2 regions of the Ensifer sp. GW821-FHT05G01 genome follow, and region 1 is predicted to be linked to the other one. Evidence: predicted binding sites of a transcription regulator. Region 1 holds the regulator's gene; the other holds the start of a gene.

The links. Region 1 encodes HrcA, which represses chaperone genes, less so after heat shock. Its sites were predicted from a motif close to GTTAGCACTCNCNNNNNGNGAGTGCTAAC; they were not measured.
Region 2: groES (co-chaperone GroES) is a predicted target of HrcA. The motif match lies at 5,483-5,511, and genes of this name have one in related genera.

What each region holds. Positions count from the first base shown of each region.
Region 1 covers NZ_JBWKSC010000001.1:316,038-323,668, forward strand. Annotated here, with positions in the region: gene rdgB (RdgB/HAM1 family non-canonical purine NTP pyrophosphatase) at 89-733, opposite strand; gene AC07UR_RS01605 (VOC family protein) at 776-1,195, opposite strand; gene rph (ribonuclease PH) at 1,213-1,932, opposite strand; gene hrcA (heat-inducible transcriptional repressor HrcA) at 2,092-3,171, shown strand; gene grpE (nucleotide exchange factor GrpE) at 3,337-3,948, shown strand; gene AC07UR_RS01625 (D-arabinono-1,4-lactone oxidase) at 4,036-5,271, opposite strand; gene AC07UR_RS01630 (SDR family NAD(P)-dependent oxidoreductase) at 5,286-6,053, opposite strand; gene AC07UR_RS01635 (response regulator transcription factor) at 6,190-6,996, shown strand; gene ptsN (PTS IIA-like nitrogen regulatory protein PtsN) at 7,032-7,496, opposite strand.
Region 2 covers NZ_JBWKSC010000001.1:814,304-821,934, reverse strand. Annotated here, with positions in the region: gene ileS (isoleucine--tRNA ligase) at 1-2,887, opposite strand, end outside; gene AC07UR_RS03975 (bifunctional riboflavin kinase/FAD synthetase) at 3,230-4,213, opposite strand; gene AC07UR_RS03970 (TIGR01459 family HAD-type hydrolase) at 4,227-5,075, opposite strand; gene groES (co-chaperone GroES) at 5,570-5,866, shown strand; gene groL (chaperonin GroEL) at 5,929-7,566, shown strand.

The sequences.
Region 1 (7,631 bases):
GGGTCGATCGACCTGGGATCATCGACAAGTTTGGTTCTCATAAACTGGAGCCGGGGCGGCAGCGGAAACCCGCATACACGTTTCCGCGTCACGCTCCAAGGCAGGTTTCTGCGAAGATCTTGAACGCGCGGGCACGGTGCGACAAGGCCTGCGCGTCACCCGGCTTCCACCCGTGTTTCTCGTCTGCGCTCATCTCGCCAAATGTGGTGTCGTAACCCTTCGGCTGGAAGACCGGGTCGTAGCCAAAGCCCTGGTCGCCGCGCGGCGGCCACACGACGTGGCCCTCGACCTCGCCGCGGAACAGTTCGACATGGCCGTCCGGCCAGGCAAGGCAGAGCACCGAGACGAAACGGGCGGTGCGTTTGTCATGCGCGCTGGCACCCTTGTCCTGGAGAGCGTCCTCGACCTTCTGCATCGCCATGGCGAAATCGCGGCTACCGTCTTCGCGCTCGGCCCAGTTGGCGGTGTAGACGCCGGGCGCACCGTCAAGCGCGTCGATCGCCAGGCCAGAATCGTCCGAAAGCGCCGGCAGGCCCGAGGCCTTGGCCGAGGCAAGCGCCTTGATCGTCGCGTTTTCTTCGAAAGTGGTACCGGTTTCATCGGGTTCGACGAAGTTGAGGTCGGCGGCAGACTTGGCCTCGAAGCCGAGCGGGCCGATCAGGTCTCGGATTTCGCGGATCTTGCCGGCGTTGTGGCTGGCGACGATGAGCGTCTTGTCATCCAGTGTGCGCATGATGTGTCTTCTCTTAAAAGATGCGGGCGCAGGGGCCACGTTTCATTCGATGGACCAGAGGCCCGGTTCCGCGCATTCGAGGCTGTTGCCGGCCGGATCGCGAAAATAGAAGGACCGCGCACCGTTCGGCCAGGCAACATCGGCCTCGATCGCGACGCCCGCCGTTTCCAGCCTGGACTTCCATGCGTCGAGCGCCTCTCGTGCGACGCGGAAGCACATATGGCCCTGGCCGGTGGTCCCGTGCGGCGGCACCTGCAGGGCGGCATCCGGCGAGGGCGGCTTGATCGTCTCCGTCGGATTGAAAACCAGCAGAACGCCCGGGCCGCAACGGAAGAACACATGCCGATTGCCGGCGCGCGTGATCTTTTGCAGCCCGAGCACACCGCCGTAGAAGGCCTCGGCGCCATCGAGGTCCGGCGCGTAGAGCGCTGTCTCGAGAATGCCTTCCAGCGCCGGGGCCATCGTTTCCGTCCCTTTTGTCAGCCTGATATCGCCTGCTTCTGCAGCGCGACCAGTTCGGCAATGCCGGTCTTTGCAAGTCCGAGCAGGCCTGCGAATTCCTCTTCCGAGAAGGGCTTGCCCTCGGCCGTTCCCTGGATTTCGACGATGCCGCCGGTTCCGGTCATCACGAAATTCGCGTCGGTCTCGGCAGCGGAGTCTTCGAGATAGTCGAGGTCGATGATCGACTGGTTGGCGAAGATACCACAGGAAATGGCGGCGACGTGGTCCTTCAGGACCTTCTCCACCTTCACCATGTTGCGGGCTTCCATCCATTTCAGGCAGTCGTGCAGAGCCACCCAGGCGCCGGTGATCGAGGCCGTGCGCGTGCCGCCATCAGCCTGGATGACGTCGCAGTCGATCGAGATCTGGCGTTCGCCGAGCGCCGGCAGATCGACGACGGCGCGTAGCGACCGGCCAATCAGGCGCTGGATCTCCTGGGTGCGACCGCTCTGTTTGCCGCTCGAGGCTTCACGGCGCATGCGCTCGCCGGTGGCGCGCGGCAGCATGCCGTACTCGGCCGTCACCCAGCCCTTGCCGCCATTGCGCAGCCAGGCCGGAACCTTTTCCTCAAGGCTGGCAGTGCACAAGACGTGCGTGTCGCCGAACCGCACCAGACAGGAGCCTTCCGCGTGCTTGGAGAAATTGCGCTCGAACGAAACCTTGCGCATTTGGTCGATTTTTCTGCCGGATGGCCGCATCATCAAACTCCTATCGTATCTGGTGAGCCTTCTAGAGCATGGCAGAGGTAAAGGGAACCGGTGGATACTAGGCGACCGGGGCGATTTTTCCCTTTTGCTATCGGCCGCGGGGATCACTATATTTCCGGCGGCAGGATTGGCCTGCGAACATGGAGCGACATGGTACTGCGCAATCCCGGAGTGACCGATATCGCGGCGGCGCTGGACGAGCGTTCCGGTGAAATCTTCCGTCGCATCGTCGAAACCTATTTGAACAACGGCGAACCGCTCGGCTCCCGCAACCTTTCGCGGTTGCTGCCGATGTCGCTGTCGCCGGCTTCCGTGCGCAATGTGATGAGCGATCTCGAAGATCTCGGGCTCATCTATTCGCCGCATGTCAGCGCCGGTCGCCTGCCGACGCAGACGGGCCTGCGCTTCTTCGTCGATGCCTTCATGCAGGTCGGCAATCTCTCGGCCGAGGATCGTGCCTCGATCGACCGCCACGTGCGGCGCAGCGACCATACCCAGCCGGTCGACACGCTGCTGGCAGAGGCGAGCCAGATGCTGTCGGGCATGTCGCGCGGCGCTGGTCTTGTCATCACCGCCAAGAACGATCCCGTTCTCAAACATGTCGAATTCATCCGACTGGCGCCGACGAAGGCGCTGGCGGTGCTCGTCGGCGAGCACGATCAGGTCGAAAACCGCATCATCGAGCTTCCTGCCGGCGTGACGAGCTCGCAGCTGACGGAGGCCGCGAATTTCCTCAACGCCCATCTCGCCGGCCAGACGATCGGCGAGGTGCGCTCGCAACTTGAAACGGTCAAGCAGACCGTGCGCAGCGAACTCGATGCGCTGTCGCAGGATCTGGTCGAGCGCGGATTGGCGATCTGGTCGGGCAGCGAGGGCGATGAAAAGCCGGCACGGCTAATCGTGCGCGGTCGCGCCAACCTGCTCGAGGGTCTGGAAGGAACCGAGGACATCGACCGCCTGCGCATGCTGTTCGACGATCTGGAAAAGAAGGACAGCCTGATCGAATTGCTCGATCTCGCCGAAAGCGGGCCGGGGGTAAGGATCTTCATCGGTTCGGAGAACAAGTTGTTTTCATTGTCCGGTTCTTCGCTGATTGTTGCGCCCTATCGTGACAGCGAGGATCGGATCGTCGGCGCCGTCGGCGTCATCGGTCCGACGCGGCTCAACTATTCGCGCATCGTGCCGATGGTCGACTATACCGCGCAGCTGATGTCGCGGCTTTCGCGCTGAACGAGCGCTTTTGGCCGCAGACAGCATTGAACCCTTGATTTTTCGGCCCTAAACCTCGATATCGGCATCAAATCCAGTCACTGGGCATTTTCTCGCCATGCGGCCATCGTTGCGCGCGGGTGTGAAAATGCGAAAGACACGACAGACGATACACCGGAGAACGTCATGACCGACGAAACAAACAAGCACGGACACGAAGCTGCCGCCAACGACGAGGCAGACAACGCTACGCCCGAGGTTGTGGAAGCAGCGCCGGTTGCCGAAGCCGATCCGCTGGAACTTGCCAGAGCCGAGAACAACGACCTGCGCGACAAGTATCTGCGGCTCGCCGCCGAGATGGACAACCTGCGTCGCCGCACCGAGCGCGACGTCAAGGATGCCAAGTCCTATTCGGTCGCAGGCTTTGCCCGCGACATGCTGGCCGTCTCCGACAATCTGCGCCGGGCGCTCGATGCCATTCCGGCGGAAGCCAAGGAAGCCGGCGAAACCGGCCTCAACGCTCTGATCGAAGGCGTCGAGATGACCGAGCGCGCCATGCTCTCGGCGCTCGAGCGCCACGGCGTGAAGAAGCTGGAGCCGGAAGGCCAGAAGTTCGATCCGAACTTCCACCAGGCCATGTTCGAAATCCCGAACGCCGATGTGCCGAACAACACGGTGCTGCAGGTCGTCCAGGCCGGCTACACCATCGGCGACCGCGTCCTGCGTCCGGCCATGGTCGGCGTGTCCAAGGGTGGCCCGAAGGCCGCCGCGACAGAGGGCGACAGCCCGGCGGCCTGAGCTGCAGTCTGATCTGTTTCAACGCCGCGCGTCCCTTAGGACGCGCGGCGTTTTCGTTTTCGGCGGTCCCGGCGATGCAGGCCGGTATCAGCCAAACAGCTGCCGCAGGTGGTCGTTGAGGAAGCGTCCCTCCGGGTCGATTTTTGCCCGCAAGGCTCGGAAGTCGCCGGCGCGCGGATAGAGCGCTGTCACGTCGTCGGCGCCGAGGAAATGCAGCTTGCCCCAATGGGGTCGCGATCCGTACTGGCGCAGGATCGTGTCGACATCCTTCAAGTATTCCCAGTAGTCCGTGCCCGGTTCGCCCGAGACCGATAGCGTGATCGAATCCTGCTCGTAGAACGGGCTGATCCAGCCGGTGTCGCCGGCCGTGAAGCGATACTCGATCGGGTAGATGCAGGTCGGATGCTTTTCCAGCATCAGCTTGCGCACCGCTTTCACGGCATCCTTGCCGTGGGCAACGGGCACCGCATATTCCAGCTCGTGGAAATTCGGAACGTATTCGATCGGATAGATCTCCGAGGAATAGGCGATCTTCTCGAAGCCCTCCTCCATCGGCGGCCGGTCGGTGATGTCGATCACCTTCATCTCGCAGACATCAGAGGTCTTGACCGTCGTCGAAACCGACGCGGTATCAGGCAGGCAGTAGCAATGCCGGCTTTCGGGCACCGGGCACCAGAAGAAGCCGAAGTGCCGGTGCCTGGCGGCGAGTTCGTCGTGCTGCTCGATCATCTCGTCGAAGGTGCAGCGCCAGAGCTTTTCATGCAGGTTGTAGCTGTCCATCGCCTGCAGCGTGATCTCGGAGATGACGCCGAGCATGCCGATCGAAACACGCGCCGCCTCCAGGAGGTCGGGCGTGGTCTCGTCCACGACGAGAACGCTGCCATCCGGCTGCACGAGCCGCATGCCGACGATCTGCGAGGCCATGTTGCCGAGCGTGGCCCCGGTGCCATGGGTGCCGGTGGTGAGCGCGCCCGCCAAGGCTTGGCTGTCGATGTCACCCTGGTTGATGAGCGAGAGACCGTTCGACTTCAGGACCTTGCCGAGCTGGTTGATGGTCGTGCCGGCCTTCACGGCGACACGTTTGCGCGCCTGGTCGATATTGACGGCGCCCTGCATGTTCGACAGCGTCAGATGCAGCCCGCTGGTCAATGCCACCGGCGTAAAGGAATGACCGGAGCCGGCGCAGCGGACGTTGAGCCCCTGCGACGTTGCCTCGCGGACCATCTCGGCGAGCGCCGCCTCGCTCTCCGGCGCGCCGCGCTGGCGCACGATGCATGATTGATTTCCGACCCAGTTGCGCCAGTGGCCACCTGATTGAAGCATGTCTTTTCCTCCCCTCAGACCGCTGTGAAGCAATTGTCGACGAACAGATGCGTGCCGTTGACGAAGCTCGCCTCGTCGCTGGCAAGAAACAGTGCGGCGTTCGCCACTTCCTTCGGGTCGCACATGCGGCCCTGCTGGGCGGCGATCGCTGCCTCCGACACGTCGACGCCGTATTTGCTGAGACCGACCAGTTCGCGCTTGCCGTGATCGGTGGCGATGAAGCCGGGGCAGACCGCGTTGCAGCGGATGCCGCGGTCGCGGAATTCGACGGCGATGGCGCGGGCAAACATGTGGCAGGCGCCTTTGGTCGTATCGTAGAGAACCTCCATCGGCGTTGCGGCAACCGCCGAGATCGACGAGGTGCACACGATACTACCCCCACCGGCGGCGAGCATGCCCGGCAGTACCGCCTTGGTCATCAGGAACATGCTGCGCACGTTGACGGCCATCAGCCGGTCCCACTCGTCCTCTTCCGTTTCGAGGAAGGGGCCGACTGCCAGGATGCCGGCGTGATTGAAGAGAACGGTGATCGCGCCGAAGGCCGCCTCGACCGCCTTGACTGCGGAACTGACCTCTGCCGAGACCGAGACATCCGCCGGCGCAAAGATCGCCTCGCCGCCGTTCGCACGGATGGCGGCGGCCACCTCTTCGCCTTTGCTGCGCGGCAGGTCGACGATGCCGACCTTCGCACCTTCACGGGCGAAGAGTTCGGAGGCGGCAAGCCCGCAGCCTCCAGCCCCACCACTGATCAACGCCACTTTTCCAGAAAGCCGGCCTGCCATCGCATCCCCCTTGCGCTCAAGCGCCACACGGTCTGATGCGGCGATCTCGGTCCTCATGGGATGGATTATTGTTGACGAAGCAGGGGCTGTCGATATCCCATGGGGGATACGCGGGCAGGGGGAGAGTTCGACGCGCATGCTGGCTCGGGAATCGGCCGATATTTCGGCCCTGATCGGATTGATCGGAACGCAGGATTTCGGCGGCGCGCTCGACCGCATGCTGCGCTCGGTCGCAAGTTTCGACCTCTCGGTCGCCTTCGCCTATCCCTATGACAAAAGGCCGATCGTGCTGCATGACGGCTATACGGCGAAGGTGTCCGCCAGCGCGCTTTCCGCCTATCTCGGCGGCGCCTATCTGCTCGACCCGTTCTATGTCGCCTGTAGCGGCGGTCAGCCACCGGGGCTGTGGCGCATGCGCGAGCTGGCGCCGGACCAGTTCTTCCATTCGGATTTTTCAAGTTCGGCCGAAGTGCATCCCTGCATCTCGATGGAAAGCGGCGTTCTGGTCGAGGAGATCGGCTTCGTCATTCCGCTCGATGACCAGGTCCAGGCGACGTATTCGCTGATGCGCGGTCGCGGCGCCGCGCCGTTCACCGACGCCGAGCTGGCGAGCCTGAGGATCTACGAGCCGATCGTCAGGGAGGCCGTGCGGTCGAACTGGCGCCAGCAGAGTGAAGTCGTCGCGGCGGCACCTCGGGACGACGACGCGATCGAGACCGCGTTCGACAGTCTCTGTGCCGACCGCCTGACCCGGCAGCAGCGCAACATCGTGCGGCTGATCCTGCGGGGGCATAGCAACCTGTCGATCGGCAAGACGATGAACATCGCCGAAGGAACCGTCCGCATTCACCGCAAGAACATTTACCGCCGGCTCGGTATTTCGAGCCAGGGCGCACTGTTTCGGATTTTCATAGATCATCTGAACCGCCGGCAGATTTACTGACGGCCAGATTTACTGACCGCAGGTGCGGTGGTTGCTCAGGCGGCGTGCGAGGTCGTGTCCTCGTTGAGCAGCGTGTAGATCGCGTTGGCGGAATCGCTTGAGCGGATCTTTGCCACCATATCGTGGTCACGCAGCACTCGGGCGATGCGCGAGAGTGCCTTGAGATGGTCGGCGCCGGCGCCTTCGGGCGCAAGCAGCAGGAAGACGAGGTCGACAGGCTGGTCGTCGAGGGCTTCGAAATCCACCGGCGTGTCCAACCGGGCAAAGATCCCGATGATCGACGGCAGGTTGTTCAGCTTGCCGTGGGGAATGGCGATGCCGTTGCCGACCCCGGTGGAGCCGAGCCGTTCGCGCTGCAGGATGACATCGAAGATTTCGCGCTCTGGGAGCCCGGTGATCTTTGCCGCTTTTGCCGCCAATTCCTGAAGGAGCTGTTTTTTCGAGTTGGCCCTCATGGCCGGGATGATCGCATTTTGGTGCAGTAGACCTGCCAATGCCATTCTTTTGTCCTCGTTCGCCGGTTAGAGCCGGACAACATCATCACAAATGCGTCGCAATGGCTCTAACCATCTTTGTCTTGGCGGGTCCCATGCACAGAAAAGTCGTATTTTCCGGCCTGTCCGCTGATTGAAGTG
Region 2 (7,631 bases), 500 kb from region 1:
GAAGTGCGGCAGCATCACGGGCAGACACCTCAGGGTAGAGTGCGTCCGAACCGACATCGGTCGTGATCCGCCAGGAGCGGGCGCACTTGCGGCCGACGGCCGACTTCGGCAGGACGCTGACCTTGGCGACCTCAGGCAGACGGAAGGCGTCGGCAGGGCCCTCGCCCACTTCCACCGTGATTGACGAGGTGATGCAGATCTCGGCGAAATCTTCGCCTTCGAGCGCCTTCAACAGCTCCGGGTCGGCGATGTAGACGACGGGAGCCGCCTCAAGCGACGAACCGATGCGCTTTTCGCGACGTTCGATTTCCAGCGCACCCGTGACGACCGTACGGACAGCGCGGATCTTTTCCCACTTCGCCTCGAGAGCGTCGTTCTTCCATTCCGCCGGGATCGCCGGGAACTGCTCGAGATGAACCGAAACCGCATCGGGCTTGCGCGACAGCCAGGCTTCTTCGCAGGTGAATGGCAACATCGGCGCCAGCCACAGCACGAGGCTATCGAACAGCTTGCGGATGACGGCGAGCGCCGAGCGGCGACGAAGGCTCGAGGGTGCGTCGCAATAGAGCGCGTCCTTGCGCACGTCGAAATAGAAGGCGGAAAGCTCGACGTTCGAGAAATCGATCAGCGAGCGGGCGATCCGCTTGAAGTCGAAAGCATCGTAGCCTTCGCGAACGACCCGATCGAGCTCGGCCAGGCGGTGCAGCATCAGCTTTTCCAGCTCGGGCAGTTCGGCGTATGCGATCTCCTCGCCCTGGTCGTGCGCCAGCGTGCCCAGCATCCAGCGGATGGTGTTGCGCAGCTTGCGATAGGCGTCGATGTTGGTCTGGATGATCGTCTTGCCGAGACGCTGGTCTTCCCAGTAGTCCGTGGTCATCACCCAGAGACGCAGAATATCGGCGCCGGCATCCTTCATCACCTCTTGCGGTGTGACGGTGTTGCCCTTCGACTTCGACATCTTCTCGCCCTTCTCGTCCATGGTGAAACCATGGGTGACAACGGCGTTGTAGGGCGCACGACCGCGCGTCGCGCAGGATTCGAGCAGCGACGAGTGGAACCAGCCGCGATGCTGGTCGGAGCCTTCGAGGTAGACGTCGGCCGGCCACTTCAGATCCGGACGATCTTCGAGCGTGAAGGTGTGCGTTGAGCCCGAGTCGAACCAGACGTCGAGAATGTCCATGACCTGGTGCCACTTTTCGTGGTCATGGTCGTTGCCGAGGAAGCGGTCCTTGGCACCATCAGCGAACCAGGCGTCCGCACCTTCCTGCTCGAAGGCTTCGAGGATGCGGGCGTTGACGGCTTCGTCGACGAGGATTTCGCCCTGGTCGTCGGCAAAGATCGCGATCGGCACGCCCCAGGCGCGCTGGCGCGACAGTACCCAGTCCGGACGTCCCTCGATCATCGCGCGCAGGCGGTTCTGGCCGGCGCCGGGAACGAAGCGGGTATCGTCGATGGCAGACAGCGCGCGCGAACGCAGCGTCGTGCCGTCGCCGAAACCCTTGTCCATGTAGACGAACCACTGCGGCGTGTTGCGGAAGATCACCGGCTTCTTGGAGCGCCAGGAATGCGGGTAGGAGTGCTTCAGGCGGCCACGCGCAAACAGGGCGTGACGGCCGATGAGCGCCTTGATGACGCGATCATTGGCGTCGCCCTTCTTGCCCTTGTCGTCGAGCACGCGACCGGCACCGCCTTCGGCGTCCGGGCCGAAGCCGTGGGCGTCGGCGGTGAAGTAGCCGGCGTCGTCGACGGTGAAGGGGATTGCCGAGGAGATGCCGCGTGCTTCGAGCGCGCGCGCGTTATCCATCCAGGCGTCAAAGTCCTCGCGACCGTGGCTGGGCGCCGTGTGCACGAAGCCGGTGCCGGCATCGTCGGTGACATGGTCACCGTCGAGCAGCGGCACCTTGAAGGCGTAACCACCACCCAGGCCATGCAGCGGATGCGCGCAGGTAACAGCGGCCAGTTCATCGCCTTCGATATCGCGGACGAAAGTGAAGGTGAGCTTGGCCTTGGCGGCAGACTCGTCTGCCAGACGCTTGGCGAAGATCAGCTTTTCGCCGGGCTGCGGACCGAAGTCGTTTTCGGCGGTCGCAACCTCATAGAGCCCGTAGGCGTAACGCGAGGAGAAGGCGATCGCGCGGTTGCCGGGGATGGTCCAGGGCGTGGTCGTCCAGATCACGACGAAGGTGCCGGCGAGATCTGCCGCACCTTCAGTGACCGGGAACTTCACCCAGATCATGTCGCTCTCGACGTCGGCATACTCGACTTCGGCTTCGGCCAGCGCCGTGCGTTCGACGACCGACCACATCACCGGCTTGGAGCCGCGATAGAGCTGGCCCATCTTGGCGATCTTCATCAGTTCGCCGGCGATGCGGGCTTCCGCGTGGAAGTTCATCGTGGTGTAAGGATTGTCGAAGTCGCCCTCGATACCGAGACGCTTGAACTCTTCCGCCTGGATCTGGATCCAGCCAGCGGCAAAGTCGCGGCATTCCCTGCGGAATTCGTTGACCGGGACCTCGTCCTTGTTCTGGCCCTTCTCGCGATACTTTTCCTCGATCTTCCATTCGATCGGAAGGCCGTGGCAGTCCCAGCCGGGCACGTAGTTGGCATCGAAACCGCGCATCTGGAACGAACGGTTGATGACGTCCTTGAGGATCTTGTTCAGCGCGTGGCCGATATGGATGTTGCCGTTGGCATAGGGAGGGCCGTCGTGCAGCACGAATTTCTCGCGACCGGCGGCCGAGGCACGCAGCTTCTTGTAGAGGCCCATCTTCTGCCAGCGGGCAACCGTTTCCGGCTCCTTCTGCGGCAGGCCGGCGCGCATCGGAAACTCCGTCTGCGGCAGGTAGAGGGTGGAGGAATAGTCGATCTTCTCAGCGGTCTCTGTCATGGTCTTTGCAATCATCTTTTCCGCGCGGATCATCGCGCATGCGAAAGGGTGGTATCCGGCGCATGACCCGGAAATCGGGATCGATCTTCGGAAAGGATCATGCGCAGCTTCAAAGTGTTAGAGCGACTTGGCGCGCCCAGGAGACGCGCGGCGCTCTAGAGATGACTGGGGCGTTGGAAACGCCAAAATCCCGGACCTTCCGGCGGCCTAGAGCGCGCGGAAAGCCGGGCCAATAATTCGCTGATCGATGGTCAGTCGACGGTGCCGGGTCATGGTGGCCGGTTGTTTAAGGCGTTTTCGGCCTTTTGAAAAGGTCCGCCGCTTCGGCACGGCGGATTTCTTTCAAGCAAAGTTGATCCGACGATCGATGTCGCTCAAGGGCGCAACGCCGGAGAGCAGGGCCCTGGCCTCTTCCTCGTCCTGCCGGATCTGCGCCACCAGCGGATCGAGCCCGTCGAACTTCAGTTCGTCGCGCAGGTGACCAAAGAACGAAACCGAACAGATTTCGCCATAGAGGTCACCGGAGAAGTCGAAGACGAAGGTCTCGAGCAACGCTTCGCCGTCACTGTCGACGGTGGGGCGCCGGCCGAAGCTGGCAACGCCGTCATGAAGCGAGCCGTCGGCCCTGCGGAAGCGCACGGCATAGATGCCAGCCCTAAGCTCGACCTCGGGTGGCAACCGCATGTTGGCCGTGGGATAGCCGAGGGTCCGTCCGAGCTTCTTGCCGTCAATCACCTCCGCCTCGACCGTGTAGCGATAGCCGAGCAGACCGGCCGCATGGGAAACGTCACCCTGCCCGAGAAGCGAGCGGATGAAGCTCGAGGAGATCACCGAGGCGTTCTCGTCGCGGAAGGCATCGACCAGCGTGACGCCAAAACCATTGTCGCCGCCCGCAGCCATCAGGAAGGCGGGACCGCCTTCACGGCCCTTGCCGAAATGGAAATCGAAGCCGGTGACGACATGCGAGGCATGCAGCCATTCCAGGAGGACCCGATGGATGAAATCGGACGCGGAGAGCTCGGAGAAGGTGCGGTCGAACGGATACTCGATGACGGCACCGAACCCCATGCCTTCAAGGATACGGGCTTTGAGCGGCGCGGGCGTCAGCCGGAAAACCGGCGTATCCGGCCGGAAGACGGTGCGCGGATGCGGCTCGAAGGTCAACACCAGCGCGGGCACGCCGCGGGCCTTCGCCTCTTCCAGCGCCCGTTCCAGCACTGATTGGTGGCCGCGATGCACGCCATCAAAATTGCCGATGGCGACAACGCCGCCGCGCAGATGCTCGGGCAGCGGGTCGCGGGTTTCGTTGCGATGAAAAACCGTCATCTCAATCTTCCCGTCAGGCGAGCCTCGGCATCCACCATTTCGGCGAGGCGCCTTCCTTTTTCAGGAAGGCTGCAAGCTTCGCCTCGTCGGTCCGGCTTTCGTTCATATATTCCTGCGCGTGAATGCCGGCACTGATGTAGAGCAGGTCGAAGCCAGCATCCTGGGCGCCCTTGACATCGGTCGGCATGCCGTCGCCGATGGCAATGACACGCGTCAGATCGAGCCCGCCGCGCACGGCCTTGGCCTCCGTCAGAGCCGCGCGATAGATGGCGATGTACGGCTTTCCGGCAATGCGGGCTTCGCCGCCCAGTTCTTCATAGAGCTTGGCAATGGCGCCGGCGCAGGGGATCAGCCGATGTCCGCGCTCGACCACCAGATCAGGATTGGCGCAGATGAAGGGGATCTTACGCTTGGCAAGGCCGGTCAGCGTCGCACGGTAGTGTTCCGGCGTTTCGGTCTCGTCATCATAGAAGCCGGCGCAGACGACGGTCTTGGCATCTTCCGACGAGACGATCTCTGTACCGAGCCCTTCGAGCAGCGGCAGATCGCGTTCGGCGCCGATGAAGAAGATCTTCTTGTCGGCAGCGGCGATCAACGCGCGCGTCACATCGCCCGACGTGACGATGCGGTCATAGGCTTCATCGGGAACGCCAAGTCCGCGGATCTGCACCTTGACGCCTGGGCTGGGCCTCGGCGAGTTGGTGATGAGCACGACCGTCAGCCCGGCCGCACGCGCCTCCGCCAGGGCTTCGCATGCGGACGCAAACGCCTGAACGCCATTGTGGAGAACACCCCAGACGTCACAGAGCACGACGTCATAACGCCCTGCGATTTCCCGAAAACTGTTGATCCTTGCGGCCATGCGGGCTTCCTGCAAACTCGGTTTCCGGCTTGCATGGCAAGGAAGGGCCGAGAATACAAGCCTCGCCTCACGAAAAACGCTGCCATTCCCAAGGATTCGACACGCGATCGCCGCTCGCGCCGAGAAGGCCGCTCGCAGCCCGCCAGACATCGAATGCGAACTGCTTCACAACAACCAGAAATCGCTGATCCAAAGCATCGCGAAGGCCACCGGACCGAACCTCGGTGCCTGGCAAAGCCTCCTGGACCGGCCTGCCCAAATTCCGACTGCTTCATGCCGTATGCAAGCCAACCTTCCGGCTCGGCCGCCGTTCGTTGCCTTTCCTGCGCCGCCGATAACCATGTCGCCTGAAATTTTTTGAACGGCCAATCCTTGACTCGCCTCGGACCCAGCCTTATCTCGGCCTCGCTAGCACTCGACAAATGAGAGTGCTAACACCCATCCATCGGGTCGATGAGCGATCCGTAATGTCATTTGATCGAGGGATTAGACTAATGGCAAGCACCAATTTCCGCCCGCTGCACGACCGCGTTGTCGTCCGCCGCGTCGAGTCTGAGGAAAAGACAAAGGGCGGCATCATCATTCCGGACACCGCAAAGGAAAAGCCGCAGGAAGGCGAAATCGTCGCTGTTGGCTCGGGCGCCCGTGACGAAAGCGGCAAGGTTGTCGCGCTCGACGTCAAGGCTGGCGACCGCGTTCTGTTCGGCAAGTGGTCGGGCACCGAAGTCAAGATCAACGGCGAAGACCTTCTCATCATGAAGGAAGCCGACATCATGGGCATCATCGGCTGATCAGCCGTCGTCCACACCTTTCCATGACAACCAATGGGCAATGAGCCCGGGAGTTTTCTCAAATGGCTGCAAAAGAAATTAAATTCGGCCGCACCGCGCGCGAAAAGATGCTGCGTGGCGTGGACATCCTCGCTGACGCCGTAAAGGTCACGCTCGGCCCGAAGGGTCGTAACGTCATCATCGACAAGTCCTTCGGCGCTCCGCGCATCACCAAGGACGGTGTATCGGTCGCCAAGGAAATCGAACTCGAAGACAAGTTCGAAAACATGGGCGCCCAGATGGTCCGCGAAGTTGCTTCGAAGACCAACGACATCGCCGGCGACGGCACCACGACTGCAACGGTTCTCGCCCAGGCGATCGTTCGCGAAGGCGCCAAGGCAGTTGCTGCCGGCATGAACCCGATGGACCTGAAGCGCGGCATCGACCTCGCTGTCGGCGAAGTCGTCAAGGATCTCCAGGCCAAGGCCAAGAAGATCAACACTTCGGAAGAAGTTGCACAGGTCGGCACGATCTCGGCCAACGGCGAGCGTCAGATTGGCCTCGACATCGCAGAAGCGATGCAGAAGGTCGGCAACGAAGGCGTCATCACGGTTGAAGAAGCCAAGACCGCCGAAACCGAACTCGAAGTCGTCGAAGGCATGCAGTTCGACCGCGGCTACCTCAGCCCCTACTTCGTCACCAACCCGGAAAAGATGGTCGCTGACCTCGACGACGTCTTCGTTCTCCTCCACGAGAAGAAGCTCTCGAACCTCCAGGCCATGCTCCCGGTTCTCGAAGCTGTCGTTCAGACCGGCAAGCCGCTCCTGATCATCGCTGAAGACGTCGAAGGCGAAGCTCTTGCAACGCTCGTCGTCAACAAGCTGCGCGGCGGCCTGAAGATTGCTGCCGTCAAGGCTCCGGGCTTCGGCGATCGCCGCAAGGCCATGCTCGAAGACATCGCCATCCTGACCGGTGGTACCGTGATCTCGGAAGACCTCGGTATCAAGCTCGAAAGCGTCACGCTCGACATGCTCGGCCGTGCGAAGAAGGTTTCGATCTCCAAGGAAAACACCACGATCGTCGATGGTGCCGGCCAGAAGAGCGACATCGAAGGCCGCGTTGCCCAGATCAAGGCTCAGATCGAAGACACCACCTCCGACTACGACCGCGAGAAGCTGCAGGAACGTCTTGCCAAGCTCGCTGGCGGCGTTGCCGTGATCCGCGTTGGCGGCTCGACGGAAGTTGAAGTGAAGGAAAAGAAGGACCGCATCGACGACGCCCTCAACGCGACGCGCGCTGCTGTTCAGGAAGGCATCGTACCGGGCGGCGGCGTTGCCCTGCTGCGTTCCTCCGTCAAGATCACTGTCAAGGGTGTGAACGACGACCAGGAAGCCGGCATCAACATCGTTCGTCGCGCTCTGCAGGCTCCGGCTCGCCAGATCGCTGAGAACGCTGGTGACGAAGCTTCGATCGTTGTCGGCAAGATCCTCGACAAGGACCAGGACAACTTCGGCTACAACGCCCAGACCGGCGAATACGGCGACATGATTGCCATGGGCATCATCGACCCGGTCAAGGTCGTTCGCACCGCCCTTCAGGACGCAGCTTCGGTTGCTGGCCTCCTCGTCACGACGGAAGCCATGATTGCCGAACTGCCGAAGAAGGACGCTCCGGCAATGCCGGGCGGCATGGGCGGCATGGGCGGCATGGACATGATGTGATAGGGCGCCAGCCCAATCGCAGCACTGTCCATAAAGTTTCGCCCATGCACTAAGAGCGGTTCAGC